3 regions of the Streptomyces sp. NPDC043738 genome follow, and region 3 is predicted to be linked to each of the others. Evidence: riboswitches for the same ligand, from Rfam matches in the RefSeq annotation. Region 3 holds a riboswitch; each other region holds the start of a gene.
What was found. A riboswitch is a leader RNA that binds a small molecule or an ion and turns the genes downstream of it on or off. The one in region 3 is predicted to bind S-adenosylmethionine.

Region 1 (10,458 bases), on a different contig from region 3:
GGTCGTGGCGACAGCAACGACAGTAGAAACCGGGCACGCGCACCCGTCGGTCAATCGGCCGAACCTCACCAGCGTCGGAACCATCATCTGGCTGAGTTCCGAGCTGATGTTCTTCGCGGCCCTCTTCGCGATGTACTTCACCCTCCGATCGGTGACCGGCGCCGAGTATTGGAAGGAATCCGCCGATGCGTTGAATCTTCCGTTCTCCGCGACCAACACCACGATCCTGGTGCTCAGCTCCCTGACCTGCCAGCTCGGCGTTTTCGCGGCCGAGCGCGGCGACGTCAAGAAGCTCCGGGCCTGGTTCGTGGTCACCTTCGTGATGGGTGCGATCTTCATCGGCGGTCAGGTCTTCGAGTACACCGAGCTGGTCAAGCACGAGGGCCTGTCGCTCTCGTCCGGCCCGTACGGCTCGGTGTTCTACCTGACCACCGGCTTCCACGGACTGCACGTGACGGGCGGACTCATCGCCTTCCTGCTGGTCCTGGGCAGGACGTACGCGGCCAAGAGGTTCACCCACACGCAGGCCACCGCGGCCATCGTTGTGTCCTACTACTGGCACTTCGTCGATGTCGTCTGGATCGGCCTCTTCGCCACGATCTACCTGATCAAGTAGCCCCTGCCGGCTCCGCATCAGACAGACATATCCACAGCATCGACGCAGAAGATCCTGACACCGGGGTAATCCGTGAAAAAGCTCTCCGCACGACGGCGCCATCCGCTGGCGGCGCTCGTCGTCCTACTCCTCGCGCTGGCGGTCACCGGGGGGCTGTACGCCGCGTTCGCGCCGGCGGACAAGGCTCAGGCCGATGACACCGCCCAGTCCCTTGCCATCAAGGAGGGCAAGAAGCTCTACGCCGTGGGCTGTGCAAGCTGCCACGGCACCGGCGGTCAGGGCACCTCCGACGGCCCGAGCCTGGTCGGCGTCGGCGCCGCAGCCGTCGACTTCCAGGTCGGCACCGGCCGGATGCCGGCCCAGCAGCCCGGCGCCCAGGTGCCGCGGAAGAAGGCCATCTACAACGACGCCCAGCGTGAGGCCCTGGCGGCCTACGTCGCGTCGCTGGGCGCCGGTCCCACCGTCCCGGAGAAGTCGCAGTACAGCCCCGATGGTGCCGACATCGGCAAGGGCGGCGAGCTGTTCCGCACCAACTGCGCGCAGTGCCACAACTTCACCGGCAAGGGCGGCGCCCTCACCAACGGCAAGTACGCACCGACGCTCGAGGGCGTGGACCCGAAGCACATCTACGAGGCCATGGAAACCGGCCCGCAGAACATGCCCTCCTTCGGTGACGGCTCGCTGAGCAAGCAGAACAAGAAGGACATCATCGCGTACCTCGGCGCCGTCAACGGCGATGAATCCGAGAGCCCCGGCGGCCTGGACCTCGGCGGTCTCGGCCCGGTCAGCGAGGGTCTCTTCGGCTACATCTTCGGCCTGGGCGCGCTGGTAGTGGTCGCCATCTGGGTCGCAGCCCGGACTACGAAGGCCAAGAAGTCATGAGCGAGACTGGACGACACGCAGACGTGCCAGAAGAAATTCTTCCCAGTGAGCGGGAGACGGCTCACGAAGGCGCGGTGACGAAGGCGGACAACCCGTTCGCCGACCCGGGGCTGCCGCCCCACGAGCACCGCGCCCAGGACATCGACGAGCGGGCCGCCAGGCGCTCCGAGCGCACCGTCGCCCTCCTCTTCCTGGTGTCCATGATCGCCACGGTCGGCTTCATCGCCTCGTACGTGGCCGTCCCGATCGACAAGATCGTCTACATCTGGCCGATCGGCCACATCAGCGCGCTGAACTTCGCGCTCGGCCTGACGCTCGGTGCGGCGCTGTTCTGCATCGGCGCCGGCGCGGTCCACTGGGCCCGCACGCTGATGTCGGACGTGGAGGTCGCCGACGACCGCCACCCGATCGAGGCCACGCCCGAGGTCAAGGCCAAGGTCATGGCCGACTTCCAGGCCGGTGCCGAGGAGTCGGGCTTCGGCCGTCGCAAGCTGATCCGCAACACGATGTTCGGCGCGCTGGCCCTGGTGCCGCTCTCCGGCGTCGTCCTGCTGCGCGACCTCGGTCCGCTGCCGGGGACCAAGCTGCGCACCACGGGCTGGAAGAAGGGCGTCCGCCTGGTCAACCAGTCCACCAACCTCCCGCTGCGTCCCGAGGACATCGCGGTCGGGTCGCTGACCTTCGCCAAGCCCGAGGGCCTGGAGGAGGACGACCACGACTTCAACAACAAGATCGCCAAGGACGCCCTGATGCTCGTGCGGATCCAGCCGCAGAACATCAAGGACAAGCAGGAGCTCGCCTGGTCCCACGAGGGCATCGTGGCGTACTCGAAGATCTGCACCCACGTGGGTTGCCCGATCAGCCTGTACGAGCAGCAGACGCATCACGTGCTCTGCCCCTGCCACCAGTCGACCTTCGACCTCGCTGACGGTGGTCGGGTGATCTTCGGTCCCGCCGGACACGCCCTGCCGCAGCTGCACATCACGGAGAAGGACGGCTTCCTGGAGGCCGCGAGCGGCTTCGCGGAGCCCGTCGGCCCGAGCTTCTGGGAGCGCGGATGAGTAACGAACAAAGCGCGACCAACCCGCGCCGCGGCCAGGCGCCGCGGGGCGAGCGGATCGCCGACTGGGCGGACGGCCGGCTGGGCATCTACAGCCTCGCCAAGGCCAACATGCGCAAGATCTTCCCGGACCACTGGTCCTTCATGCTGGGTGAGGTCGCGCTCTACAGCTTCATCATCATCATCCTGACCGGTGTCTATCTGACGCTGTTCTTCCACCCGAGCATGGCCGAGGTCACCTACCACGGTTCCTATGTGCCCATGCAGGGAATCCGGATGACCCAGGCCTTCGAGTCGACGCTGGACATCAGCTTCGACGTCCGCGGTGGTCTGCTCATCCGCCAGATCCACCACTGGGCCGCGCTGGTCTTCCTGGCCGCGATGATGGTCCACATGATGCGGGTGTTCTTCACCGGCGCCTTCCGCAAGCCGCGCGAGGTCAACTGGCTGTTCGGCTTCCTGCTGTTCGTGCTGGGCATGTTCACCGGCTTCACCGGCTACTCGCTCCCCGACGACCTGCTCTCCGGTACCGGCGTGCGGTTCATCGAGGGCGTCATCCTGGCGATGCCGCTGGTCGGTTCGTACCTGCAGATGTTCATCTTCGGCGGCGAGTTCCCCGGGCACGACATCATCCCGAGGTTCTTCACGGTGCACGTGCTGCTGCTGCCGGGCATCATGCTCGGCCTGCTGGTGGCGCACCTGATCCTGGTCTTCTACCACAAGCACACCCAGTTCCCGGGTGCCGGCAAGACCAACAACAACGTCGTCGGCATGCCGCTGCTGCCGGTCTACATGGCCAAGGCCGGAGGCTTCTTCTTCCTGGTCTTCGGTGTGATCTCGGTGATCGCCGCGGTCGCCAGCATCAACCCGGTGTGGGCCATCGGACCGTACCGGCCCGACCAGGTCTCCACGGGCGCCCAGCCCGACTGGTACATGGGCTTCGCCGAGGGCCTGGTCCGCGTCATGCCGGGCTGGGAGTGGGACTTCTGGGGCCACACCATCAACTTCGGTGTGCTGATCCCGATCCTGATCTTCCCGCTGGTCCTGGTCGCCATCGCGGTCTACCCGTTCGTCGAGTCCTGGGTCCGCGGCGACAAGCGCGAGCACCACATCCTGGACCGCCCGCGCAACGTCCCGACCCGCACCGGCTTCGGTGTGGCGTGGCTGGTCGCGTACTTCGTGATGCTGATCGGTGGTGGCAACGACCTGTGGGCGACCCACTTCCACCTGTCGATCAACACCATCACCTGGTTCGTCCGGATCGCGTTCTTCGTCGGACCGGTGCTGGCCTTCATCGCCACCAAGCGGATCTGCCTGGGTCTGCAGCGGCGCGACAGGGACAAGGTGCTGCACGGCCGCGAGTCCGGCATCATCAAGCGCCTGCCGCACGGTGAGTTCATCGAGGTCCACGAGCCGCTCGACCAGGAGCAGCTGCACCTCCTGACGCAGCACGAGCAGCCCAAGCCGCTCGAGCTGGGCCCGGAGGTCGACGAGAACGGCGTCAAGCGCAAGATCAAGCGCTCGCAGAAGCTGCGCGCCAAGCTCTCGAAGTCCTACTACGGCGAGGACAGCGTCATCGCCAAGCCCACGGTCGAGGAGTACCAGGAGATCACCAGTGGCCACGGCCACCACTGATCCCCTCGGCGCCTCGTAGCGCACCGTAGGCAGCACGCCACCCAGAGGGCCCCGTCCGGCGATCGGACGGGGCCCTCCGGCGTGCCCGCGGGGTCGATAGGGTGACGGCATAAGCAGGAAACACACCAGGAGCGTGGACCATGAACGTTGTGACCCCGGCAGGCGGCGACAGCGTGGCGGCCCACACCTGGCCGGGCATCCTCAACGCCCTCCTCGACGGCCGTGACCTCAGCGCCGACGACACCGCCTGGGCGATGGACAAGATCATGCGGGGCGAGGCCAGCGACGCCCAGATCGCCGGCTTCGCGGTGGCGCTGCGAGCCAAGGGCGAGACCGTCGCCGAGATCTCCGGACTCGTCCGCACCATGTACGCGCACGCCCGGCTGATCGAGGTCCCCGGCCCCAGCGTCGACATCGTCGGCACCGGCGGCGACGGCGCCAAGACCGTCAACATCTCCACGATGTCCTCGATCGTGGTGGCCGGCACCGGCGCGAAGGTCGTCAAGCACGGCAATCGCGCGGCGTCCTCGGCCAGCGGCGCCTCCGACGTGCTGGAGAAGCTCGGCGTCAACCTCGACCTCACCCCGCAGCGGGTCACCGAGGTCGCGCAGGAAGCAGGCATCACCTTCTGCTTCGCGGTGAAGTTCCACCCCGCGCTGCGGCACGTCGCCAACGCCCGGGGCCAGCTCGGCATCCGCACGACCTTCAACGTGCTGGGCCCGCTGACCAACCCGGCGAAGGTCCGCGCCCAGGCGACCGGCGTCGCCGACGCCCGGATGGCGCCGATCCTGGCCGGGGTGCTCGCCGAGCGCGGCTCCTCGGCGCTGGTCTTCCGCGGCGACGACGGCCTGGACGAGCTGACCACGACCGCGACCTCCCGGGTGTGGGTCGTGCGGGACGGCACGGTGCGCGAGGAGCACTTCGACCCGCGGGACGTCGGCATCGACCTGGTCCCCGTCGAGGCCCTGCGCGGCGCGGACGCCTCCTACAACGCGGAGGTGGCCCGCCGGCTGCTGGACGGTGAGACCGGACCGGTACGCGACGCGGTCCTGCTGAACGCGGCGGCCGCACTGGTCGCGCTGGAGCCGGACGACGCCCCCCTGGCGGCGCAGATCCGCGCGGGCATCGAGAAGGCCGCCGCCTCGATCGACTCCGGCGCCGCCAGGCGGGCGCTGGAGCGGTGGGTGACCGCCAGCAACGCATGAGCGGCAGGTGACGCAGAGTGTGACGCAGGCCCCAGTCCGTCATACGGACCGGGGCTTGCGCGTTGTTGATCGTGTGGCATGATGCTGCGCAGGTCACGAGTGACAGCGACACAGGCCCCGGCCCGCTGTCCGGCAACCCTCCGTCCGTGGCGGGGTGCCCCGGGTGATGACCAGGCCGCAGGCAGCGAGGTCTGCGGCAAGCGCGGATCCCTCGCCAGGGATCCTGGTCCCCGAGGGAGAACTTCCGTGAACCAGCGAATGCGATAGGGCCCGACGGCCCCTTTTCCGCACCCCTTTTCCTTTCACGCTGCGGCGCCCCGCAGTGCGCTGTGACGCACCCTGACGCGTCCGCCCGCAGCGAATTCGCTTGTCTCTCACGGGAGTTCGCCATGTCTGTTTCCGCCGTTGCCGCCGACAGCTCCGTTTGTGCCCCGCTGCCGGTTCTGGGACGCGATGTCCTGGTCCCGCTCGTGACCGGCGGCGAGGTCGACTACGCCGCGCTCGACTACGCCGCCAGCGCACCGGCGCTCCAGCGGGTCTGGGACGACGTGGCCGCCTACGCCCCGTACTACGGCAGCGTGCACCGCGGCGCCGGATACCTCTCCCAGCTCTCCACCGACCTCTTCGAGAACAGCCGCCGGACCATCGCCGAGTTCCTCGGCTGCCGAGCCGGCGACCAGGTGGTCTTCACCCGCGCCACCACCGACTCGCTGAACCTCCTCGCCTCCGTACTCCCGCCCGGCACCCGGGTGTTCGTCTTCGAGACCGAGCACCACGCCTCGCTGCTGCCGTGGGAGCAGCGGGCGGACGTCGCGGTGACGTACCTCAACGCGCCGCGCACCCCGCAGCAGGCGGTGGAGATCCTGGAGAGGGCGCTCGCCGAGCGCGAGCCCTACGGGCCGGCGCTGGTGTGCGTGACCGGTGCCTCCAATGTGACCGGTGAGCTGTGGCCGGTGCGGGAGCTGGCGGCCGCGGCCCACGCCCACGGCGCGCGGATCGTGCTGGACGCGGCCCAGCTCGCCCCGCACCACCCCCTCGACATCGCCGAACTGGACGTCGACTGGGTCGCCTTCTCCGGCCACAAGCTGTACGCGCCGTTCGGCGCCGGGGTGCTGGCCGGCCGCGCGGACTGGCTGCAGGACGGCGAGCCGTACCTGGCCGGCGGCGGCGCCAGCCGCAGGGTCTCCCGGCGCACCGACGGCGGTGTGGACGTCGAGTGGCACACCACCGCCGCCCGGCACGAGGCCGGTTCGCCGAACGTCATCGGCGCCTACGCGATCGCCTCCGCCTGCCAGGCGCTGACCGAGGCCGGCTTCGACAACCTGGGCGCCCGCGAGCAGGCGCTGATCGCCCGGGTACGGCAGGGCCTGGCCGAGGTGCCCGAGGTCAGGGTGCTCTCCCTCTTCGGCGACGACGCACCCAGGGTGGGCGTGCTCTCGTTCGTCGTCGACGGCTGGAACAGCTCGCACTTCGCCGCCGCGCTGTCGGCCGAGTACGGCATCGGCGTACGCGACGGCCTGTTCTGCGCGCACCCGCTCGTGCGGACCCTGCTGGGCAGCGAGCCGCAGGACCCCGGGGAGTGCGGCGCCCCCGAGGCGGCCCCCGGCGAGCGCGCCCTGAACGCCATCCGCGTCAGTTTCGGCGCCGGCACCCCCGACGAGCACATCGACCGCTTCGTCGGCGCGGTGAAGGAACTCATCGCGGACGGCGCACGGTGGAACTACCGCACGGAGGACGGCCGTTGCGTACCCGCGTCTCTTTGACGCGGGGAGCCGTCCCACGTTGTCGGCTGCGGCGCCGTGCTGGTTTCTCGCCGTTGCGCCTGCGGCGGGCGGTTGTGTGTCGGGTGCGGTGACAGCCCTACGGACTTCGTCCTACGGTCTGTCCCCTCCCGTGGGTGAGTGGGAAGACGGGCCGGTGGGGACTGACCTGCTCCGTCGACTACCGGCGCACGAACGCTGACGTCCGGCCCCACCGGTCTCTCTCCCCCTCCCACGGGAGGGGGCGGACCGCAGGACGGAGTCCGGAGGGGCGCACCCGCTGCCGAAAACGCCCCGCGCAGCGGCACCCAGCCCGCCGCAGGCGAACCAAGCGAAACCCCCACGGCGGGACAGCCGAAAACGTGGGAAGCAAGCCCAGCGCAGCGCTACGCGTCGAGCCCGATCGCGAACGCCGCCTCCAGGTCGTGCTGGGAGTACGTGCGGAAGGCGATGTGCGTCTCGGTGGAGGCGACGCCGGGGACCTTGCTGATCCGGCCGGGGATGACGTCCGCCAGGTCGTCGTGGGCGGCGACCCGGACCATGGCGATGAGGTCGTGGGCGCCGGTGACGGAGTAGACCTCGCTGACGCCGTCCAGTGCGGCGATCTTCTGGGCGATCTCGGGGATCTGGTCCACGCTGGTCTTGATGAGCACGATCGACGTGATCACGGCTGGCTCTCTCCCTCGGTCGCCGGGTCATTCGCCCTGGTGGCCCCCACACTATCCCTCCGGTACCGGACCCAGGCGTACAGAAAGCCGAGCGTGAAGCCGACGACGTGCGCGAGGTAGGCGACGCCGGGCCCGTGGGGGTCGTCCCGGGCGGCCTGCCACTGGAGGAAGAACCAGAACAGCAGCACGATCCAGGCGGGAAAGCGCAGCGGAAGGAAGAACAGGAAGGGGAAGACGCTGGTGACCCGGGCCCGGGGGAAGAGGTAGAGGAAGGCGCCCAGGACGCCGGCGATCGAGCCGGAGGCGCCCACCAGTGTCTGGCCCGAGGAGGCGTGCGCGGCCGCGTAGCCGAGCAGCGCCAGGTAGCCGATGATGAGGTAGAAGGCGGCGAACGGCAGCCGGCCCATCCGCGCCTCGGCCATCCCGCCGAAGACGTACAGAAACAGTATGTTGCCGAGCAGATGCAGCCAGCTGCCGTGCACGAACAGCGCGGTGAGCGGAGTGATCAGCGCCCGCAGCGAACCGCTCCAGAGCTCCAGCGGGATCACGCCCCACCGCTCGAAGTACGCGGTCTGCGCCTTCAGCAGGGCGTCGCCGGTGCCGTACATCCGGTTCAGGGTGCAGACGGGACCGGCCACGAAGACCACGCAGCACAGGCCGATCAGCACATTCGTCAGCCGCGAGAACACCGCGGTCAGGGACCGGGTGGGGTGCGGCGGGCGGGGGAGGAGGCCGGATGGGCGGGGCGAATCGGCGCGCGCGGAGCGCGGAGTACGGGGTGAACGGGGAGGGGGAGCCGACGCCGTCATGAAGTGATCATGGCGTAATGCGGGCAATCGGGACAGAGTGCCTCGCCGCGTCCCGGCTCCTGGGCGGGGCCCGCACCGGCCCCCCATCAGGCCGTAGGGTTGCAGGCAGTACCTTGCGTACTTCCGCAGTCCGACGGCGCACCGCGTGAACGGCGCAGCAGCATGAGATCGACGAGCATGAAAGAGGACGACACGATGTCTGTTCCCCTGCCGACGGCCGAAACCCGGTGGCGCTGCACGCTGTGCGGCAACCTCACCCGTTTCGATGTGACCCGCCAGGCCAAGGTCGTGGAGTACGTCCACCTGGACCTGGCAGGGGAGCCGAAGGTGGAGGAGCGCGAGGTCCTCAGTGAGAGCATCGAGTCCGTGCGCTGCCGCTGGTGCAACGCGGTCGACCAGATCGAACTGGTGGACCGTCCGGGCGCGAACGCCTGAGATCGGAGCGATGCAGCCGTGGTGGACCGTCCAGAAGGGGAGCCGGGAGCCGAGCGTGCCGACGCACCAGCGGGTGCGGCGGACGAGGTGCTCGACCGTCCGCTGCCCGAGGGCGTACGGCGCCGGGTCGTGGCGCTCACCGCGGAGTCCTTCGGCGCGCTGACCGTCGCCGAACTCCCGGCTCCACTGCGGCAGTACGCCCGGTTCACCCCGACCCGCCGGGCCAAGTTCGCCGGCAACGCGATGGCCGCGGCGCTGGAGGGCGACGCGGTCTTCCGGCAGCGGATCGCCGGCAAGCTGCGCGAGGCCCAGCCGGAGCTCGCCGAGGCGCTGGAGCACGGCACCCCGCCCGCCGCCGCCGATCCGCTCGATGTCGCCGCGGCCGCCTATGTGCTGCGGCCCGACGGCTGGGTCAAGCTCGTCGCGGCGGCCGGCGAGGAGGCGCAGCGGGCGCGCGCCGAGCGGGCCGGCGAGGAGGCCGAGCGGGAGCTGGCCAGGCTGCGCGCGGAGCTGGCGCAGGCGCGCGACGAGGCGCGCACGGACACCGAGCGGATCCGGGTGGACCTGGAGGCCGTGCGCAAGGAGAACGAGACGCTGCGCCGCAAGCTGCGCAGCGCGCTGAGCGACGTCAAGCGCGGTGAGGCCGCGGTGCGCAAGGCCGAGGCCGAGCTGGCCGACGTACGGGACCGGTCGGCGACGGAGAAGAACGCCGCGGACAGCGAGGTGCGCCGGCTCAAGGCCCGGATCGCCGAGGCCGAGGCGTCGCTGGAGACCAGCCGGCGAGCCGTCCGCGAGGGGCGCAGCGTCGAGGACATGCGGCTGCGGCTGCTGCTGGACACCGTTTTGGACGCCGCCCAGGGGCTGCGCCGCGAGCTGGCGCTGCCGCCCGCCAACGTCCATCCGGCCGACACCGTCGAGGCGGTCGCGCCGGGCCGGATGACGCCCAAGGACATCGCGACGCGTGCGCTGTCCGAGACGGACCCCGCGCTGCTCGACCAGCTACTGGCGCTGCCCCAGGCACATTTGGTGGTGGATGGCTACAACGTCACCAAAACCGGCTATCCGACCATGCCGCTCGACAAGCAGCGGCTGCGCCTCCTGGGCGGGCTCGCGGTGCTGGCGGCGCAGACCGGCGCCGAGATGACCTGCGTCTTCGACGGCGCGGAGCTGGCGGCGCCGGTGCTGCTCGCGCCGCCGCGCGGGGTGCGGGTCCTGTTCAGCAAACCGGGCGTAACGGCCGACGAGTTGATTCGTCAACTCGTACGTGCCGAACCGCCCGGCCGCCCGGTCGTCGTGGTCTCCACGGACCGGGAAGTGGCCGACGGTGTGGCGAAGGCCGGGGCGCGGCCGGTCGCATCGGCCCTGTTGCTCAAGCGACTTGCCCGTAC
Region 2 (10,458 bases), on a different contig from region 3:
GCCCACATCAAGGGCGATGACGTGTCTCACGGGAACAGTTTCGCGCGATCCGCCCTGAAAGGTCTAGTCCACTCACCGGGGGATCGCGAAGGGAACCGCAGGAGTCCGGCAGGTGAAAAGACTGTGGGAACCCGATACCGGAGCCGCACCACCGGTGGTGTAGACCTTGAGGGGAACGCGGGAGGATTTCGCTGTTCACGCCGGTCGAGGGCGATCCCCAGACGGCGTTGCCACACCCGGCAAGCACACACATTCGGGCACGGACAAGGGCGGTAACAGCGGTGCAGCGGCGGTACTTGAGCTTGGCGGCGGCGACGGTCGCCACCACCATGGCGCTGACTCTCACCGGCTGCGGCAGCGGCTCGGGCGACGGCGACGTCACCCTCAAGCTGATCGCGGCGGACTACGGGGACAGCGCGGACAACAGCTCCCAGCACTACTGGGACGAGCTCACCCGCGCCTTCGAGAAGAAGAACCCCGGCATCAAGGTCGACGTCGAGGTCTACAGCTGGACCGACGTCGACAAGAAGGTCGAGGACCTGGTCAAGGACGGCCACGCGCCGGACCTCGCCCAGATCGGCGCCTACGCCGACTACGCCGCCGCCGACAAGCTCTACCGCGCCGACCAGCTGCTCTCCGTCTCCACCGAGGCCGACTTCACCCCCTCCCTCGCGGAGGCCGGCGAATACCAGCGCATCCAGTACGGCCTGCCCTTCGGCGCCAGCACCCGGCGGCTCTTCTACAACAAGAAGCTGTTCGCCAAGGCCGGCATCGCCAACCCCCCGCAGTCCTGGAGCGACATAGCCCGCGACGCCCAGCTGCTGAAGGCGCGCGGCGTGAAGATGCCCTACGCGCTGCCGCTCGGCCCCGAGGAGACCCAGGCCGAGACGCTGATGTGGATGCTCAGCGGGGGCGGCGGCTACACCGACGGCATCGGCAAGTACCGCATCGATTCGCCGGAGAACATCAAGACCTTCAACTGGCTGAAGGACGACCTCGTCGGCAAGGGCCTGACCGGCACCGACCCCGCCCAGCTCAACCGCGCGGACGCCTTCCAGGGCTTCGCCGACGGCGAGGTCGGCATGCTCAACGGCCACCCCGCCCTGATGAAGCAGGCCGAGGCCAAGGGCATCGACTACGGCACCGTCGAACTGCCCGGCGTCGACGGCAAGGCCAAGGCCACCATGGGCGTCGCCGACTGGATGATGGCCTTCAAGCAGAACGGCCACCGCGCGGAGGCCGGCAAGTTCCTCGACTTCGTCTACAGCGACAGCAACGTCGTGAAGTTCTCCGGCGAGTACGGCCTGCTGCCGGTCACCACCTCCGCCTCCCAGGCGATGCTCGCCGACGACAAGTACGCCAAGCTGCACAGCTTCCTCAAGCAGCTGGCCACCGCCGAGTTCTACCCGGCGAACAAGACCTCCTGGCCGCTGGTCTCCAAGACCGTCAAGGCGAAGATGGGCGCCGCCGTCGGCCCCAAGGGCAACCCCGCCGGCGTCCTCACCGACATCCAGAACGCCGCAGACACGGCGGACAACGCGGCGGGGTAGCGCCCCGGGCGCTGCGTTCTCGGGGCCGGCCGTCCGTGGGCGGGCAGCCGTTCGTGGGCGGCCGGCGGTCGCTCATGGCTGGCCACGTGAAGTGCCCCCCCGCAGGGAACACCGACCGAGGCGCATGCAGCCCCGGGGCACCGGGGCAGACACAGCACATGGAAAGAACTCCGAGGCGCACCACGGTTACACTCCGGGGGAACTGATTACTCTCCGTAATCGTTGCCGTAATGAGTGGAGGCCGCCGAGGCAGACAAGCGTCGCGAAGGCCGGAAGTAGGAGGTAGGGGGCCTTGTCCGACCATGCGCTTATCGTGGAAACGTGACGACGAGCGGTGCGGGGGACAGCGGTACGACGACCAGCGGCGCGGGGGACAGCGGTACGGAGGACAGCGGTACGGACGGCATGGGCGGGGCGAGCGGAGCAGGCGCCGCGGACGCCGCGGACGCCGCGGAGCGTACTGATTCCGCGGGCCGCGTGGGTGGCGCGGGCCGTGCGAGTGCCTCAGGCCCTGTGGGCGCCGACGACCGTGCGGATGCCGGGCAACCCGTGGACGACGAAGGCGCACAGGGGCTCTCCACCCGGGACGAGGCCGTGCTCGCCGTGGAGCGCCGTTCCTGGCCGGGCCCCGGGCCCAAGGAGCGAGCCATCCGTGAGCGGCTCGGGATATCCCCGACCCGCTACTACCAACTCCTCAACGCCCTGCTGGACGACCCCCGCGCGCTGGCCCACGACCCCGTCACCATCAACCGCCTGCGCCGCGTACGCGAAGCCCGCCGCGCCCGCCGCTGACGAGGTGGCCCGCCGCTGACGACGTGGGGCGTGGCCAGGCCATGCGGGGCGTCGGCCAGGCGGCGCGGGGCGTGACCAGGGCGAGCGCGATGACTGGATCGGCGGTGACGCGGTTCGGCGGTAAGGCGGCTCGACGGCAGCGCGGTTCGGTGCCCGGCCGGTTCGATGCCCGCTCGGTTCGGTGCCCGTTTCGGCCCCAACCCGCCGGCGTGATGCGCCCGTACACCCGCCGTGCGCCGGTCCCACGCCGGTAGGGTCGGCGCATGGGCAGCTCCCCGAACGCCGCGCCGCACTCCGAGCCGACACCCGAACCCCAGCGTGCGCCCGGCTCCGTGCCGACACCGCACACGCCTGCTGGCCGCGACGGCCTCGCCGCGCTGCTGGCCCACCCCGAACGTGCCGTCATCGCCCTGGACTTCGACGGCACCCTCGCCGACATCGTCCCCGACCCGGAGAAGGCCCGCGCCCATCACGGCGCCGTCGCCGCCCTCGGCCGCCTCGTGCCCCGGCTGCGCGCGGCCGCGGTGATCACTGGGCGCCCGGCCGTGGTCGCGGTCCGCCTCGGCGGCTTCGACTCCGTCCCCGGCCTGGACCACCTCACCGTCCTGGGCCACTACGGCGTCGAGCGCTGGGAGGCGGCCACCGGCACCGTCCACGCTCCCGCCCCGCACCCCGGCGTCGCCGCCATACAGGCCGAACTCCCCGGCGTACTGGACGCCTCCGGCGTCTGGCACGGCACCTGGGTCGAGACCGCCATCGAGCGCAAGGGCGGGCAGGCCATCGCCGTCCACACCCGCCGCGCCGACGACCCTCAGGGCGCCTTCGACCGGCTGCGGGCCCCGCTCGCCGCGCTCGCCGAACGCCACGGCCTGATCGTCGAACCGGGCCGCCTCGTCCTGGAGCTGCGCCCCCCGGGCATGGACAAGGGCGTCGCCCTCGCCGAATGGGTACGCGAAACCGGCGCGTCGACCGTCCTTTACGCCGGCGACGACCTCGGCGACCTCGCGGCCTTCGCCGCCGTCGACAAGCTCCGCTCCGACGGCCTGGCGGGCGTCCTGGTCTGCAGCGGCAGCACCGAGGTGGCCGAACTCGCCGACCGTGCCGACCTGGTGGTCGACGGACCCGCCGGGGTGGTGGAACTGCTCGGCGCCCTCGCGGACCGCCTCGCCGCGGTCTGAGCATTCGGCCTGGGTGATCCTTCGGCCTGGGTTGGGCGTTCGGCCTGAGTGTTCGGGCCACCTAGCCCCCGTGCACGACTCCCTCGTCCACGACTCCCCGGTCCACGATGCCGTCGTCCACGACTCCCTCGTGCGCGTTGTCGCCGGCTACGACGCCGTCGTCCACGACGCCCCCACCGCCGTCCGTTCGTAGTGTGCGGCGATCTCGTCGCTGGTGGTCAGCCACACTCCGGGGTGGTTGACGATGTGGGCGAGGGCCTGGTCCAGGTACTTGTGGCGGAATGCCTGGCCGATGACGAACGGGTGCAGGGCCAGTGACATCACCCGGCCGCTGTCCGCCGCGTCCTCGTGGAGCTGGTCGAGCTGGTCCTTGACGATCTGCACGAAGTCCGGCCCCGTCAGACCCTTGCTGACGAACAGGCCGATGTCGTTGAGCTCGACGGAGTACGGGACGCTGAGCATCCCCGGCACGTTCAGCCGGTACGGCTGGTCGTCGTTGGTCCAGTCCAGTACGTAGTTCAGCCCGAGCTCGGCGAGCAGTTCCGGAGTCCGGAAGGTCTCGGTCAGCGCCGGTCCCATCCAGCCGCGCGGCCGCCGGCCGGTGGTCCGCTCGATGCTGGTGATCACCTCCGTCAGGTAGGCGCGTTCCTCGTCGGGTGTCATGTCGGCCTGGAAGGTGGAGTTGTTCTTGCCGTGGGCGAGCCACACCCAGTCGCGGGCCCGCCCCGCTTCGATGATCTGCGGATAGCGTTCACCGGCATCGGAGTTGAGCAGCACGCTGGCGCGTACGCGATGGTGGTCGAGGCTCTCGATCAGCCGCCAGAAGCCGACCCGGGGCCCGTAGTCGCGCCAGCCGTAGTTCAGCGGATCCGGGGTCAGCTCCGCGGTGCCGGGGAAGGTGCTCGTCGACGGGCGGTCGATCCGGTAGTGCTCGATGTTCAGGCCGACGTAGAAGGCGACCCGGGCGCCGCCCGGCCACCGGATCGGTGCCCGGTCGACGATCGGGCTGTAGTCGTACAGCCGGTTCTCCACGGGCCGGTTCTCCACGGGCCGGTCGTCCATGGCTCGGTCGTCCAGGAGCTGGTGGTTCATCGACTGGTTCGTCGACTGGTTCATCGGCTGGTTCATCGTCCTCGCCTCGCGTCGGGTGCGTACTGGTGCGGTGCTTCCTGTACGCAGCCTCGAACGTTCACATTGATGTGAGCCTCAAGGCGGAGGGGGGTGACGCCGGTCACCACCCCGGCGGGTGGCCCGGCGTCCGGCAGGGGACGCAGCCGGCGGCGTCCGGCTCAGCCGACCAGTGCGCGCAGCTGCTTGAGGAACCACTGCGCCGGTGGCAGCGCGGTGGCGGCCGCCGCCAGCCGCGCCGTCCGCTCGCCGCGTTCCCCGGCGTCCATCGACAGTGCCTCGTGCAGCGCCCGCGCCGTACCGCTGACGTCGTACGGATTGACGGTCAGCGCGTGGCCGCCCAGCTCCTCGTGCGCCCCGGCCTCCCGCGACAGCACCAGTGCGCAGCCCTGCTCCGACACCACCGGGATCTCCTTGGCGACGAGGTTCATCCCGTCCCGGATCGGGTTCACCAGTGCCACGTCCGCCAGCCGGTAGGCGGCCAGCGACCGGGCGAAGTCGTCCTTCACGTGCAGCACGACCGGACGCCAAGTGGCCGTCCCGTACTCGGAGTTGATCTCCTCGGAGAGCCGGCCGACCGCCGCCGTGTACTCCCGGTAGACGGCCAGGTCCTGGCGCGAGGGGTAGGCGAAGGCGACATGCACCACGCGCTCGCGCCACGACGGCTCCTCCGCCAGCAGCTGACGGTAGGCCAGCAGGCCGCGGACGATGTTCTTGGACAGCTCGGTGCGGTCCACCCGGACGATGGTCTTGCGTGCCGCCCCGTCGGGACCGGTGCCGATCTGCTCGCGCAGGGTGGCCAGCCGCTCCTCGACGTCCGCCCGCCGCGACCGCTCCAGCAGGAAGTCGGCGTCCGCCCCGAGCCCGTACGCACCGATCCGGGTGCCACCCGTGCCGCCGGTGACCTCGGCGCAGCACGCGGTGAACGCGTCCGCCCAGCGGTGGGTGAGGAACCCCAGCTGATCGGCGCCCAGCATGCCCTCCAGCAGCTGCCGCGCGATCTCGTCCGGCAGCATCCGGAAATAGTCCGGCGGCGCCCACGGCGTGTGGGAGAAGTGCGCGATGCGTACGTCGGGCCGCAGTGCGCGCAGCATTCCCGGCACCAGCGCCAGGTGGTAGTCCTGCACCAGCACCGCCGCCCCCTCGGCGGCCTCGTCGGCGAGGGCCTGGGCGAAGGCGCGGTTGTACGTCTCGTACGCGCCCCACTGCTGCCGGAACCCGGCGTCGAAGGCCGGCTCCAGCGGCGTCTGGTAGAGCATGTGGTGGACGAACCACAGCACCGAGTTCGCGATGCCGTTGTAGGCGTCGGCGTGCACCTGGGACGGGATGTCCAGCATGCGGACGCGCTGTCCACCGGTGTCCTCGGGTGCCAGGGCGCCCCCGGTCCGGCGTACGGCCTCCCGGTCCCCGTCACCGAGCGCCGCGCACACCCACACCGCGTCGGTGCCGGGACCGATGGCCGACAGCCCGGACACCAGCCCGCCCCCGCCCCGCTTGGCGCTCAGCGCCCCGTCCTCGCCCACGGCGTACGCCACCGGCCCGCGATTGGACGCGACGAGAACCTCGGCACCTGCCCGGACCGCACTGCGCTCGGAGACCATGTCGCGACATTAACCCGCCGCAGAACCGCGCAAACGTACGGACACGGGTCAGGCCGCCCGCCGCGCCGCGTACTCGGGGATTTCGGCCATGGGCGGCCGCTCCTCGGTGTCCACGTCCGTGGTGCGCGGGACGAAGCCCTCCTCGCCGCGGTCGAATTGGGTGAGCCGGGGGCGCACCAGGTGGCCTCGGGCGAGCCGGAGCTGGGCGGTGCGGTAGATGGCGGCCGCCATCCGGCCGAGGGCCTGGCCGCCCTGGTGGCGGTGCTTGCGTACGCCGACGTCCACCTGGGCCAGGGCGTCGAGGCCGACGGTGTGCAGGGCGTCGACGAGCAGACCGAGCTCGACGCCGTAGCCGACCGGGAAGGGCAGGCGCTCCAGGAGGGAGCGCCGGGCCGCGTACTCGCCGCCCAGGGGCTGGACGAAGCCGGCCAGCTGCGGCCAGTGGAGGTTCAGCAGGGGGCGGGCGACCAGCTCGGTGACCCGTCCGCCCTGTTCGCCCGGGCGGCCGCCGGCCTCCAGGGGACGGTCGTACATCGCCTTGACGAAGTGGATGTCGGGGTCGGTCAGCAGGGGGCCGACGATCCCGGAGACGAAGGTGGCGGAGAACTCCCGCAGGTCGGCGTCGACGAAGCAGATGATGTCGCCGGTGGTGACCAGGAGCGAGCGCCACAGGACCTCGCCCTTGCCGGGCAGTGCGGGCAGCCGGGGCAGGACGGTGTCGCGGTGCACGACGCGGGCGCCGGCCGCGGCCGCGACCTCGGCGGTGCGGTCGGTGGATCCGGAGTCCAGCACCACCAGCTCGTCGACCAGGGGGACGGCGTCGCACATCAGCTCGGCGCGGATCGCGGCGACGATCGCGCCGACCGTGGCTTCCTCGTCGAGCGCGGGCAGCACGACGCTGACCGTGCGGCCCGTCTGGCGCTTGGCCTCCAGCAGCTGCTCCAGCGGACGGTCCGCGGCGGACCAGGAGCGGCTGCTCAGCCAGCGCTCCACCTCTTCCAGCACGTCTACGACTCCTCGGTGGCCGCCGGTGCCGCGACCGGTATGCAATCCGTCGTGTGGGCCATTCTGTGATCCATCTCGCGGTTCGGACGACTATCTCAACTGTCAGGGCCTTCGGTTACAGTCTTGAACAACGCGGATGGCCGTCGCATGTCGGGGTCGCCGCGCCACAAACGCCTGGGTTTCGTCCCAGCGCCATACCGCTCATCCAGAGGGGCAGAGGGATACGGCCCGTTGAAGCCCCGGCAACCCTCCAGCCGGTCTCCGTCGCGATCATCGCGCGCGAGGCTCCCGGCTAGGGAAGGTGCCAAATCCGTCTCATGGCGAGATGCGCCATGAGGAAGATGAGGAGAAAGGGCCTCGCCTCCATGGCTGTGTACAGCACCGAAGTCACCGAAACCGCCCCCGCCGTCGCTCTGGGTCCCGCCGTCGCGCTGTCCTGCCGTGAGTGCGGTGAGCGCTTCGACCTGAGCCCGCTCTTCGCCTGCGCGACCTGTTTCGGGCCGCTCGAAGTCGCCTACGACCTGCCGAGCGGCGACCCCGAGGCGCTGCGGAAGCAGATCGAGGCCGGTCCGGACAACATCTGGCGCTACGCCCCGCTGCTGCCCGTCCCCACCGATGTGGCGGACAAGCCGAATCTGAACCCCGGCTGCACCAAGCTCGTCAAGGCCGACCGGCTCGCCGCCGAGCTGGGCGTCACCGGCGCGCTCTACGTCAAGGACGACTCCGGCAACCCCACGCACTCCTTCAAGGACCGGGTCGTCGCGATCGCCGTCGAGGCCGCCCGCGCCTTCGGCTTCACGACGCTGTCCTGCTCCTCCACGGGCAACCTCGCCGGCGCGGTCGGCGCCGCGGCCCGCCGCGCGGGCTTCAAGTCCTGTGTGTTCATCCCGCACGACCTGGAGGCCGGCAAGGTCGTCATGGCCGCGGTCTACGGCGGCGACCTGGTCGGCATCGAGGGCAACTACGACGACGTCAACCGCTTCTGCTCGGAGCTCATCGGCGACCCGCTGGGCGAGGGCTGGGGCTTCGTCAACGTCAATCTCCGCCCCTATTACGGCGAGGGCTCCAAGACGCTGGCGTACGAGATCTGCGAGCAGCTGGGCTGGCGGCTCCCGGACCAGATCGTCATCCCCGTCGCGTCCGGCTCGCAGCTGACGAAGATCGACAAGGGGCTCAAGGAGCTGATCGCCCTCGGCCTGGTCGAGGACCGGCCGTACCGGATCTTCGGTGCCCAGGCGGAGGGCTGCTCGCCGGTGTCGACGGCCTTCAAGGCCGGGCACGACGTCGTGCGCCCGCAGAAGCCGAACACCATCGCCAAGTCGCTGGCGATCGGCAATCCGGCGGACGGTCCGTATGTGCTCGACATCGCGCGCCGTACGGGCGGTGCGGTGGAGCACGTCGACGACGAGCAGGTCGTGGACGCGATCAAGCTGCTGGCCCGGACGGAGGGGATCTTCGCGGAGACCGCGGGCGGGGTGACCGTCGGCGTCACCAGGAAGCTGATCGAGGAGGGTCTGCTCGACCCGTCCCTGACCACCGTCGTCCTCAACACGGGTGACGGCCTCAAGACGCTTGACGCCGTCGCGCCGACGTCCGGGCCGACGGCCACGATCCGCCCGAGCCTGGACGCGTTCCGCGAGGCCGGCCTGGCAGGCTGAGTCCACAGCTCTACGAACCCGCACTCCCCAACCCTGTCCGGAAGGCAGAACCCATGAGCGTCAAGGTCCGCATCCCCACCATCCTCCGTACGTACACCGGTGGTGAGGCCGAGGTCACCGCCGAGGGCTCGACCCTCTCCGAGGTGATCGCCGACCTGGAGAAGAACCACCAGGGCATCGCGGCCCGTGTCCTGGACGACGCCGGCAAGCTGCGTCGCTTCGTGAACGTCTACGTCAACGACGACGATGTGCGCTTCGAGCAGGGCCTTCAGACGCCGACCCCGGACGGTGCGGGCGTCTCCATCATCCCGGCGGTCGCCGGCGGCTGCTGAAAGGCGTACGCGCCCGGTGGCCGTCGACCGGTCGCCCCCGATCGGTCGACGGGTGAGCGCTAATTTGCGCCATCTCTTCACCTACTTGACCGGAATTGCCCCGTCCGTTGAAATCGGACGGGGCAATTCCGCTTAGTGAAAGGGGATACCATTGCGGTGATCCCCGTTCCGGATAACTCCGCGCACGTGCCGAACGCATAGGAAACCGCGGAGAGTTGTGCGCAAAGTGTGTGCGGCATTTGTCGCTTACGTGCGCTATGCCCGGCCCGACTTGCCCCGGAGGAACGGGATTTCACGGCATATTTCCGATTCTCCGGCGCCAGAATTCTCGTCCGATTGACCTGTTGCGCTGGGCATCGGTGCAGATACATTCAGCGGCGGTCGACGCGTTCCGGCGCACACCCCACGGGCCATTTCGCGGGGTGAGGTCTGACCCGGGTCCGCGGAGTGCGGTCCTGCGCAAGGGCCAGTAATAGGGGAGTTAGGCATGGCTCAGGGCACCGTCAAGTGGTTCAACGCGGAGAAGGGGTACGGCTTCATCGCGGTCGACGGTGGTGCGGATGTATTCGTCCACTACAGCGCGATTCAGATGGACGGCTACCGCACCCTTGAGGAGGGCCAGCGGGTCGAGTTCGAGATCTCGCAGGGCCAGAAGGGGCCGCAGGCGGACATGGTCAGGGTGAGCGCCTGAGGCGCGGGCCGACTGCAGCGTAGAGAAGGCCCGTACCCCGTCATGGGGTACGGGCCTTCTGTCTGCCCTGTCCGCGGCGGGACCTGAGTCCCCGTCGTCTGCGCCCGCACCTCGTCCCGCCTGCGTCCGTGCCGTGCCGTTCGCCGCCGCGCAATGCCCCGGGCGGCGCCCCGACGGGCGGCCGGCGCCCGCCCGTCGCTCACCCCTCGCCCACCCGCCGACCCTCGGCGAGCCCCTTCAGGCGGCTTGCACTCGCCCTGCCCGAGTGCTAATCATTGGCGTTAGCACTCTCCGAGTGAGAGTGACAGAACTTGGATCGGGCCGGTGAGGTCCGGACGCCGGGTGGGGCAAGGAACCACACGGCGCACGGACCGTCCGTCGCGGGCACGGGTGCCGATCCGGAGAAATCCACCCCGTCCGGGAGGACCACTTCACATGGCCAAGATCATCGCGTTCGACGAGGAGGCACGGCGCGGTCTCGAGCGCGGGATGAACCAGCTCGCCGACGCCGTCAAGGTCACCC
Region 3 (10,458 bases):
CGCCCGGACGGGACCGGCCCGCTATCGGCTCCGTCACAGTCGTGGCGGTGGGTATACGCAGCGCTGTGGGGCAATCGCGCACCGCAATCGCCGGGGCGGTGGGCGGTGTCCGGTAGCGGCGAGGGCCGGGCGGCGGTGTCGCGGTGGTCCTCGGCCGGGGTCACGGTGAGTGGTGCTGGAGGAACCCGTTCGTGACGGGCCGGTGCCGTCGGGCGGGGCATGGCGGTCCGGAGTGAGCGGCCGGCACCGCGCGGCGTCCCACGTCGGCGTCCTGGCTGGGGCTGTTCGCGCTGGTCAGCGGGTGGGACGTCCCAGGACTGCGGCAGTTGCGCGGTGGGGATGGCCATCGCGGTGGTCTGCCTCGCACGCTCGACGGCGTAGCTCGGGTGGCGTGCCCCGCCGCCCTCCCTCACGTCAGGGAACACCGGAGCACCAGAGGAAAGGACTCCGCGTCATGAGGAACGCGCTCCGTAAGCGTCTCGCACTGGCCGCCGCCGCGGCGGCGCTCGGCGGTGGGCTCGCCCTGCCGGCCGGGCCCGCGGTGGCCGCGCCCGCACAGGTGGGCCCCGGCGGCCGCGCCACCACAGAGGTCACGGAGGGCGCGGGCATCCTGGGCACCGCCCCGGCCTGCGTCCGGCGGGACGTCATCAAGCACGAGAAGAAGGTGACGGTGGGGAACGACTGCGGCCGGGCCATGCATCTGAAGGTGGTCATCGACTGGGGGCCCGACTCGCGGTGTCTGACCTACCAGCACGGCGAGGCCTGGACCTGGCACTGGGGGAGGGGCTCCTACGGCAAGGTCGTCACCTGCTGAGCCTTCCCCCGGCACCGCGGTCCACGGCGGGAACGGATCGGCGGAACGGGCGCGGCACCGAGCCCCGGCTCCGCGGACACCTCGCGCCGCGGCACGCCCTCCGTGGACCGCGTCGGTACGTCGTGCCGCCTGCTCAGCCGAGCTTCTTCAGCGCTGCGCCGATCCGCTCCACCGCCTGCACGACCTTGTCCTGGCCGTACGCGGTGAAGCACAGCCGGAAGTAACCGGGGGAGGGGCAGAACAGCGTCTGCCCCGGCAGCAGCTGCACCTGCGCCTCCTTCTCCAGGTACGCACGCAGCTTCTCCTCCCGGTCGTCGATCTCCGGGAACACCGGCAACCACGCGCCGCCGTGCGCCACCGCCGGAACCTTGCCGAGATACTTCTGGAGGTCCAGGAAGAAGAACTGGGCCGCGTTGTCGGTGTTGTTGCTCAGGAAGGGGACGCCCGCCGTGCTCAGCGCCTTCTTCACCGCCTCGTAACTCGCGGTCAGTCGCTCCGGATACACGGTGTGCATCAGCTGCTCGGGGTACCAGGGCCCCTTGTCCGCACCCCTACGGAACAGCTTTCCCACGATCACGTTCTTGAGCGAGTCCAGCGGGCTGAACCACGACATCTCCTTGAGCCCCTTGCCACCCCGCATCGCCTTGCGGACGTACGCGGAGCGGGAGAGGACGAAGCCCGTCCGGAAGCCCGAGAGGCCGAAGTCCTTGGCCAGGCCCCAGACGACGTGGACACGGTCCTGGTGCTGGGGGTAGAGGCCGAGGGAGAACGCGCTGTGGAAGCCGGGCTTGGCCTCGGCGACCTGGCTGTGCGCGTACATCTCGTCCGAGATGATGTGCATGTCGGTCTTCGTCAGCGCCCAGGTGTAGATGCTCTCCAGCAGCTCCTTGCTGTAGTTGGCCCCCAGCGGGTTGTTGGGGTTGGTCAGGACGAGCAGCTTGGGGTGGGGGTGTGCGTTGTCGTACGCGTCCTGGAGGGCCTTCAGCGTCAGCTGGAACGGGTGGGCGCCCGTCACCGGCAGTGGGGCGAACACGCACCGGAGGCCGGGCCGTTGCTCGAAGCACCACTTGAAGCCCTGCCAGGAGGGGGCGGGCAGCAGCACCCGGTCGCCCGGTTCGAGCACCTCGCCTTGTTCGAGGGCGAAGGCCAGGCACTCCAGTGCTCCGGAGACTCCCGCGGTGGCGTAGATGTCGTCGGCCTCGACGATTGGTGACATCGTCTGCTTGAGCAGTCGCGCGATGTGCTGCCGCAGCTCGTCCGTGCCGTACGACCTCTTGTAGCGGATGTCCTCCGGGCCGATCTCCGGGTTCTTGAAGACGTCCTCCTTCAGCGAGTCGTAGAGGAGGACGTTCTCCGCGACGGCCAGATTCAGTACCGGTGCCGGCAGCGACACATGGTGGAGGGCGAGTCGCTCTTCGGGGTCGGTGATCCCGTACAGGATGGCGGCAGCGTTCTCTGAGACGTCGTCGGTGGCAGTGATGGCCGTGGCCCCTTCCAGCGCGTGTACCCCCTGCGGCCCGGAGTGTCCGCTTTGGTCGGTTATCCGTGGCGTACCAGCGGGAAACGGTGCCTCAGACGAAGTCACCCGGGCAGATCAACGCGACGCTGCCGGAGGAGGCCTCAGGGGGTCTGGCTCGGCGGGTTGCGGGGGCCGCCCGCGAGGGGGACACCCGTGCGGCGGGCCTGCTCGACGGAGGCCCGGGACTTCGCGCTCCGCGCCGCGTCCTGGGGGATCTCGGCGGGACGTGTCGGACGCCCGGGCGGCGGGACGTATCCGGGCAGGCGCAGGGTGCGCCACACGTAGGGGTCGGCCTGGGCGCTGCCGTAGGGGGACCAGGCCAGGCGGGTCTTGCCGGTCTTGTCCTGGGTGTCGGAGTCGTAGAGGAGCACGTTGGCGGTGAGGCGATCAGGATCGGCCGGGGCGGGCAGATCGGCGAGCGGGATCCTCGCTTCGACCGAGTAGCCCTTGTACGGGTCGGTGTCGACGGAGGCCACGGCCATACCAGGGGCGTTGCGGTTCGCCGGCCCCTGGCGGTTGTCTCCGTCCCGCTCGGCGCAGGGGACCTTGCCGCCCTTGGTGAAGGGGAGGACGCCGGCCTTGAAGGTGGTCGAGGTGTCGTCGGAGCGGCCCTGGGGGTCGAGGTCGATCTCGACGGCGTCGGTGCGCCAGTGGCGTTTGCAGTCGCCGGCGGCGTCCAGCGCATAGCCCTTGATGTCGTCCGTGACGTGGACGATGGCGTAGAGGTCGTCGCCGTGGCGGGAGAATTCGACGGCGGCCGCGCAGTCCCTTTCGCCCTTGCACTCCTCTCCCTCCCAGTGCTGCAGCTCCAGCTTCGGACCCGGGTATTCGCCCGGGCCGGCCACCCCGTCCACGACGGGAGTCTTGGCGACTTCAGGAATGTCGGTGGAGGAGTGGGCGGGGTAGGAGGGCTGGGCGTCATTGGCCAGCCACGGCATCTTCATCCGCCGCGCCCAGTCACGGAAACCCGCGTACAGCGGGCGCAGCCCGGACTGCTCGCGCACCGCGGGTGCCGGCGGATTGCTGCGGTCGGCCAGGACGGTGAACCATTCGCAGGGCAGCCGCTCCCGCTTGGTCTCGACCGTGTGCGGCAGTGAGCCGAATCCCTGGGTGACGTAGTCGCGGGCCGCGTCCCGTTCGATCTGGGCCCACGTCCTACCCGGGTTCTTGGTGGACCGCGTGCCGGTCCACACGCCCACGACGGGCAGTCCGGTGTGCGGATCCCTGGACTTCGCCGTGGCGCAGGCGGCACCTACGGGCCCCTTGAAGCCCCAGCTCTGGGCCAGCAGTTGGGAAGGCTTCCACACCGCGTACTTCTCCCCGTCGATCTGCTCGGGGAACGCGTTGCGATCGCCGGCGAGACGGAACGCCTCGACGGCGAGGCGACCGGCCTCCTGGTGGCTGCCGTGCTGGTTGAACGGGCGCGGGTCCATGGTCACCACTTTGTGCGGGGTGGTCGCCCGGATCAGCCGGACCAGCCGCGAGAGGGTGTCCGTCGGGGGCTGCGGTGCTCGGTTCCAGATGGTGGTGGTCAGAGGGGCGGACAGTGTGTACCAGAAGTCCGGCTTGTCGAGGTAGAAGACATTGCGGATACCGGCCCGCCCGACGGCCTTGCGTTCCTCGTCCTCACGGATCATGCCGAGATCGGCGCCCTCCTGGTCGCCGGAGGCGTTCCCGCCGCCCTCGCCCCGGGTGACGGTCACCACGCCGGTGCTCAGCCCCGGGTTCTCCCCCCACTGTCCGAACGTGGCCAGGGACTGGAACTCGTCATCCGGATGGGCTCCGATGAACAGCACATCGGTGTGCGCCGGATCCGCCTTCGTGGAGGAAGCGGCCCGTGTCTCCGGCCCGCTCCCTGTCGCACAGGCGGTCGCGATGAGCGCGCTACCGACCAGGCCGAGCACGCAGAACGCGGCCGGCAGGGCAGGCCGAGGCTTCGATCCCGTCAAGAGGCCATCCTTGTCTTTGGAGACGCACGATGACAGGACGTGTGACGTGCGCGGCGATGATCAGCGACAGGGGCAGCCTGCCCCGAACAGCAGCAATCGGCTTCCTCCCTTCGCCCGAACAGGGGTGAGCCGATCCGCTGCTTCGGCAAGGGGAGGGAGGGGGACCCTGCCTGACGGGGTGTGACATGGCTGTGCGCGTTCCGCTGCATCCCGCGAGGATTCTCCCGACTCGGTTTTGCCGTCAGGACTCTCCCGACTCGGTTTTGTCGTCCCACAGGTCGGGCAGGCTTTGACAATCATGTCCGAGGTCTGTCTAACTTACGCCGTAGATCGGTCATGAGCGTCAGCGACAAGCCCTGGCTTGCTGACCGGCAACCCTCGCACCGCGGTGGGGTGCCCCAGGTGACGACCGGACCGGAAGACTTTCGGTAAGCGCGAGGCCCGCACGGGCCAGAACAGTGATGGTGACGGAAATGTACGCAGCCTTCGGGACGGCCGCATGGCGGCGCCGTGGCTGCCTGCTGCTGTGCGCCAACCGGTCGGTCGATCTGCTCCGCGTCAACAGCGCACTGTGTACCGGCAGCTGAGCTGCACCTGCCGTGCCGTCTGCCAAGACTGACGGCTGACGGTTCGCTGCATCTGTGACGCCCACCGCTGTCGCGGTGTGCTCCTTTCCTTCCCAGCCCCCGTTCCGCGCCTCCCTGCGCATCGTCACGCAGAGCCCCTCCGGGGCCGCCGTGCCGTTGCCGCATCCGTGGTCCGGGGTGTCCGAATTCGCTGGAGCCCTCCATGAGTGAATCCCCCGGCGCTGCGGTATCCCTTGCCTCAGCGCCTCCTGCCGAGGAGATCCCCGAACCCTCCTCCGCACCTCGTCCGGTACGGCCTTCCGAGGCCGGACCTTCCGAAGCCGGACCTTCCGAGGCCGAACGGCCGGGTGCCGACGACACCGCACCGCGGCCACCGGCGGCACAGCGGGTGCTGCCGCTGCGCAGACCGGGCCGCTGGATCGCCACGGCGATCGTGCTGGTGCTGGTCGCCCAGGTCGTCCACGGACTGGTGACCAACCCCTTCTACCAGTGGGACCGCTTCCAGTACTGGTTCCTGCGCCCGACGATCCTCGACGGTCTGCTCATCACCCTCGAAGTGACCGCGTACAGCGCCGTGCTCGGTCTCCTCGGCGGCATCCTCATCGCCCTGGGCAGGCTCTCCCGGAGCCCGGTGCTGCGGGCGGTCAGCTGGACCTACACCTGGCTGTTCCGTTCGGTCCCGCTGATCGTGGTGCTGCTGTTCCTCTACAACTTCAGCGCGCTGTACAAGACGCTGAGCCTCGGGGTTCCGTTCGGTCCCGCCTTCTTCACGTTCGACGAGTCCCGGCTCGCCACCGACATCGTCGTCGCGGTCGTCGGACTCAGCCTGAACGAGGCGGCGTACGCGTCCGAGGTGGTGCGCAGCGGCATCCTCGCGGTCGACCAGGGGCAGCACGAGGCGGCATCGGCACTCGGCCTGCCGAAGGGCTACCAGTTCACGAGGATCGTCTTTCCGCAGGCCCTGCGCTCCATCACCCCGAACTACGTCAATCTGCTGATCAACCTGATCAAGAGCACCTCGCTCGTCTTCTACGTCTCGCTGCTCGATCTGTTCGGCTCCGTGCAGAGCATGGGCAGCACCTACCCCGGTGACATCGTCCCGCTGCTGCTGGTCGCCACCGTCTGGTACCTGCTCCTCACGAGTGCCGTCTCCGTCGTCCAGTTCTACGTCGAGCGGTACTTCTCCCGGGGCGCGACGCGCATCCTGCCGCCGACGCCGTTGCAGAAGTTGCGGACCGGTCTGCGTGATCTGCGGGCCCGAGCGCGGAGGGAGACAGCGATATGACCACCCAGACCACCGAGGTCTCCCGGACGCCAGGGGCCGGTGACACCACCCGGGCCGCCAAGGCCGTCGAGACCCCCAGGACCACTGAGGCCGTCGAGACCACTGAGACCGGCGAGGTACGACCGGCCGCCGTCGAGGTCCACGACGTGCACAAGTGGTACGGGGCCCACCGGGTCCTGGACGGCGTCGAGTTGACCGTGCGGCCCGGTGAGGTCACCGTGATCCTCGGGCCGTCGGGGTCCGGCAAGTCCACGCTGCTGCGGGTGATCAACCACCTGGAGAAGCCCGAGGTCGGGTACGTCAGTGTGAACGGCGAGCCGATCGGTGTGCGCGGGCTCGGCGAGCGCGGCAAGACGGGGGTCACCCCGGCGGAAGGCCGGGGGAGGCTCAAGGAGCTGAGCGAGCGGGCCATCCTGGCCCAGCGCAGCCGGATCGGCTTCGTCTTCCAGAACTTCAACCTCTTCCCGCACCTGACCGCGCTGGACAACGTGGCTGCCGCTCCCGTGGCCACCGGGAAGCTGACCAGGCCCGAGGCGCAGGAGCTGGCCCGTGAACTGCTCGGCCGGGTGGGCCTGGCCGACAAGGTCGGCGCCCATCCACGGCAGTTGTCGGGCGGCCAGCAGCAGCGGGTCGCCATCGCACGCGCCCTCGCCCTGCGGCCGGGGGTCATCCTCTTCGACGAACCCACCTCCGCGCTCGATCCCGAACTGGTCGGCGAAGTCCTGGCCGTCATCAAGGACCTGGCCACCAGCGGGACCACCCTGATCATCGTCACCCACGAGATCGGCTTCGCCCGTGAGGTCGCCGACCAGATCGTCTTCCTCGACGAGGGCCGGATCGTCGAACAGGGCCCGCCCACCGAGGTGCTGGACCAGCCGAAGCACGAGCGGACCAGGGATTTCTTGAGCAAGGTGCTCTGACCCCGCCGTTCGTCCCACTGCCGCGGCCCCGCCGTGGCTCGCCCCCACACCACCGAAGAACCCACACCACACCGCCACCGCCACTCACCGAACCAAGGACAGCCATGCGCATCCGCAGCCTCCGCAGCCGACTCCTCCGCGGCCTCACCACGGGCACCGCCGTCGCCACCCTCGCCACCGGCATCTCCGCCTGCGGGGGCAACAGCGACGCGGCCGGCAGGTCCGACAGCAGGCCGTCCGGGACGGTCGCCGTGGGCGCCCTCTCCAACGGAGCCGGCAAGGAGACCGACCTCAAGGTCTCCGAGGTCAAGTCCATCAGTGCCAAGCTGCCTCGGCCGATCGCCAAGAAGGGCAAGCTGGTCATCGGCGTCGGCGCCCTGCCGGCCGGCTTCCCGCCGCTGGCCTTCGTGGGCGACGACCAGAAGACCCTCACCGGAGCCGAACCGGACTTCGGCCGGCTGGTGGCCGCGGTCCTCGGGCTGAAGCCCGAGCTGAAGAACTCGACCTGGGAGAACATGTTCGTCGGCATCGACAGCGGCCGGGTCGACGCGGCCTTCTCCAACGTCACCGACACCGAGGAGCGCAAGAAGAAGTACGAGTTCGCCACCTACCGGCAGGACAACCTGGGGTTCGAGGTGCCCAAGAAGAGCACCTGGAACTTCGACGGCGACTACCGGAACCTGGCCGGCAGGACGTTCTCGGTGAGCCGGGGCACCAACCAGGAGAAGATCCTGCTGGAGTGGAAGGCGAAGCTGAAGAACGAGGGCAAGGACCTCACCGTCAAGTACTACCCGGACGCCAACAGTGTCTACCTGGCGCTGAACAGCGGGAAGATCGACGCCCACTTCGGCCCCAACCCCGGAATCGCGTACCACATCACCCGGACGGCGAGGACCCCCAACGCGACGCGTAGTGCGGGCAAGTTCTCCGGGGCCGGCGCAAAGCTCCAGGGGTTGATCGCGGCGACCTCGAAGAAGGGCAGCGGGCTGGCCGAGCCGGTCTCCGAGGCGATCAACTACCTGATCGAGCACGGCCAGTACGCCAAGTGGCTGGCCGCCTGGAACCTCTCCAACGAGGCGGTCAAGACCTCCCAGGTCAACCCGCCCGGCCTGCCGCTCGAGAACTCCTGATCAACGCTCGCACGGGTCTTTGCCGCCCGGGACGCCGGCGCCACGTCGGAGTCCCGGGCGCACCGAACCGCCATGTCCGCCACGGATGACACCGATGTCACGAATCCCACGGATGCCACGGATTCCACGGAGCCCTCTCACCACCATGTCCACCAGCGTCTCTCCTTCCCCCGCGCAGAGCCCGGCAGAACCGCACGTCCTGGACAACGCCGTATGGGCCGCGCTGACCGGGCCGCATGCTCGGTTCGCCGAGCGCCTCGGCCGCGCTGCCCGCTACCCCCTGGACGTGTGCCCCTTCACCGCCCTCGCCGACCCGGCCGATCCGGAGGCCTGGGAGGACCTGGCCGCGTTGGTCGGCCCGGACACCGCCACCGCCGTCACGGGCGCGCGCGCCGCCCCCGACGGATGGGACACCGTGGAGAGCGGGCAGGGCGTCCAACTGGTCGACACCGGGCTGGACGCCGAACCGGCCCCCGAAGCGGTGCGCCTCGGACCGGAAGACATCCCCGAGATCCTGGACCTGATCGCCCTGACCAGGCCGGGCCCCTTCCTGCCCCGCACCGTCGAACTCGGCACCTACCTCGGCATCCGGCACCGGGGAGCGCTCATCGCCATGGCGGGGGAGCGCGTGCGTCCGCCGGGCTGGACCGAGATCAGCGCGGTCTGCACCCACCCGGCACACCGGGGACAGGGCCTGGCCACACGACTGGTCCGGGCGGTGGCGGCCGGGATCCGGGAGCGCGGGGACACCCCCTTCCTCCACACCCACGCCGGCAACACCACCGCCATCCGCCTCTACGAGTCGATCGGCTTCACCCTGCGCCATCGCACGAACTTCCTGCTGGTGCGCACCCCGGACGGTCGTCCGGCACCGACGCCGTGAACAGGCAGCCGCCCTGCCCGCCCACGCCCAGACGCCGAAGGGAACCGACATGATCACCTCCGAGAACCGTCCCGCACGAACCTCCGCGGGCGCTGCCGCCGACGACATCCTCCGCCGCACCCTGCGGCGCCACGCAGCCGGAGTCACGGTGATCACCGTGCCGGGCCCGGCCGGCTTCACGGCCACCTCCTTCACCTCCGTATCGCTGCGGCCGCCCCTCGTGTCCTTCTGCCTGAGCCTGGGCGCCTCGACCGCGCCGGCCGTGCGCGCGGCGGACCGGTTCGCCGTCCACCTCCTCGGCACCCAGAACGCCGAAGTGGCACGGCAGTTCGCGCTCAGTGGCACCGACCGGTTCCAGGGCGTCGACTGGACCGAGCACGCGGACGGCCTGCCCGTCCTCGCCGACGTACCCGTCTGGCTCATTGCCAGGGTGACGCTGCGTCAGCCCGTCGGCGACCATCTGCTGGTCGTCGGCGAGGTCGAGACCGGCGAGGTGCGTCAGGACGCGACGGCACTGGTGCACCACGACGGGGCCTTCGCCGCGGCCCGTCCACTGCTCCCACCACCGATCCGTCGCGCTTCATGACCAGCGCGACGATCACCCCGATCACTCTGATCACCACGCTCACTCTGATTACCCCGATCACCACGCCCATCCCGCTCACGACGAGATGAGCCCGCTCCCGGTACACGAGCCCACTCCCGGTACTCACGACCCTTCAGGAAGGCGCCCCATCGTGTCCTCATCCCCCTCCTCCCCGCCCTCTTCGGCCCGTTCCTCCGCTCCGCTGCACCTGGCCGTCGCGCTCGACGGCGCGGGCTGGCACCCTGCCGCCTGGCGCGAGCCGGTGGCCCGGCCCCGGGACCTGTTCACCGCCGGCTACTGGGCCGACCTCGTTGCCGAGGCCGAACGCGGGCTGCTCGACTTCGTGACGATCGAGGACTCGCTCGGACCACAGTCCTCGCACTTCCTGGAACCGGACGGGCGTACCGACCAGGTGCGCGGACGGCTCGACGCCGTCCTCATCGCCGCCCGCGTCGCCCCGCTGACCCGGCACATAGGACTCGTGCCGACCGTGGTGGCCACCCACACCGAGCCGTTCCACCTCTCCAAGGCGATCGCCACCCTCGACTACGTGAGCACCGGTCGAGCGGGCCTGCGCGTGCAGGTGACGGCGCGCCCGAACGAGGCCGCGCACTTCGGCCGCCGTACGTTCCCCCGGTTCGAGCTCGGGGACCTCGACACCCCGACCGTACGGGACCTGACGACCGACCTCCTCGACGAGGCGGCCGACTACGTCGAAGCGGTGCGCCGGCTGTGGGACAGCTGGGAGGACGACGCGGAGATCCGGGACGTGGCCACCGGCCGCT

Region 1: linked by a shared signal. The riboswitch ahead of AC0680_RS30905 (aminotransferase class V-fold PLP-dependent enzyme) and the one ahead of AC0680_RS19730 (amino acid ABC transporter permease) in region 3 are both predicted to bind S-adenosylmethionine.
Region 2: linked by a shared signal. The riboswitch ahead of thrC (threonine synthase) and the one ahead of AC0680_RS19730 (amino acid ABC transporter permease) in region 3 are both predicted to bind S-adenosylmethionine.

The regions. Positions count from the first base shown of each region.
Region 1 covers NZ_JBWKCJ010000030.1:99,066-109,523, reverse strand. Annotated here, with positions in the region: gene ctaE (aa3-type cytochrome oxidase subunit III) at 1-616, shown strand, start outside; gene qcrC (cytochrome bc1 complex diheme cytochrome c subunit) at 689-1,498, shown strand; gene qcrA (cytochrome bc1 complex Rieske iron-sulfur subunit) at 1,495-2,559, shown strand; gene qcrB (cytochrome bc1 complex cytochrome b subunit) at 2,556-4,193, shown strand; gene trpD (anthranilate phosphoribosyltransferase) at 4,334-5,398, shown strand; SAM riboswitch class IV at 5,490-5,607, shown strand; gene AC0680_RS30905 (aminotransferase class V-fold PLP-dependent enzyme) at 5,788-7,161, shown strand; gene AC0680_RS30900 (Lrp/AsnC ligand binding domain-containing protein) at 7,545-7,826, opposite strand; gene AC0680_RS30895 (rhomboid family intramembrane serine protease) at 7,823-8,503, opposite strand; gene AC0680_RS30890 (hypothetical protein) at 8,831-9,070, shown strand; gene AC0680_RS30885 (NYN domain-containing protein) at 9,089-10,458, shown strand, end outside.
Region 2 covers NZ_JBWKCJ010000011.1:150,106-160,563, forward strand. Annotated here, with positions in the region: gene AC0680_RS17150 (ROK family protein) at 1-30, opposite strand, end outside; gene AC0680_RS17155 (extracellular solute-binding protein) at 282-1,550, shown strand; gene AC0680_RS17160 (DUF3263 domain-containing protein) at 2,064-2,342, shown strand; gene otsB (trehalose-phosphatase) at 2,606-3,520, shown strand; gene AC0680_RS17170 (polysaccharide deacetylase family protein) at 3,668-4,648, opposite strand; gene AC0680_RS17175 (alpha,alpha-trehalose-phosphate synthase (UDP-forming)) at 4,810-6,249, opposite strand; gene AC0680_RS17180 (glucosyl-3-phosphoglycerate synthase) at 6,298-7,254, opposite strand; SAM riboswitch class I at 7,453-7,602, shown strand; gene thrC (threonine synthase) at 7,620-8,912, shown strand; gene AC0680_RS17190 (MoaD/ThiS family protein) at 8,966-9,244, shown strand; gene AC0680_RS17195 (cold-shock protein) at 9,732-9,935, shown strand; gene groL (chaperonin GroEL) at 10,371-10,458, shown strand, end outside.
Region 3 covers NZ_JBWKCJ010000014.1:87,571-98,028, forward strand. Annotated here, with positions in the region: gene AC0680_RS19715 (hypothetical protein) at 455-814, shown strand; gene AC0680_RS19720 (pyridoxal phosphate-dependent aminotransferase) at 948-2,207, opposite strand; gene AC0680_RS19725 (PIG-L family deacetylase) at 2,435-4,282, opposite strand; SAM riboswitch class IV at 4,615-4,723, shown strand; gene AC0680_RS19730 (amino acid ABC transporter permease) at 5,072-6,154, shown strand; gene AC0680_RS19735 (amino acid ABC transporter ATP-binding protein) at 6,151-7,074, shown strand; gene AC0680_RS19740 (ABC transporter substrate-binding protein) at 7,179-8,204, shown strand; gene AC0680_RS19745 (GNAT family N-acetyltransferase) at 8,350-9,087, shown strand; gene AC0680_RS19750 (flavin reductase family protein) at 9,137-9,673, shown strand; gene AC0680_RS19755 (LLM class flavin-dependent oxidoreductase) at 9,825-10,458, shown strand, end outside.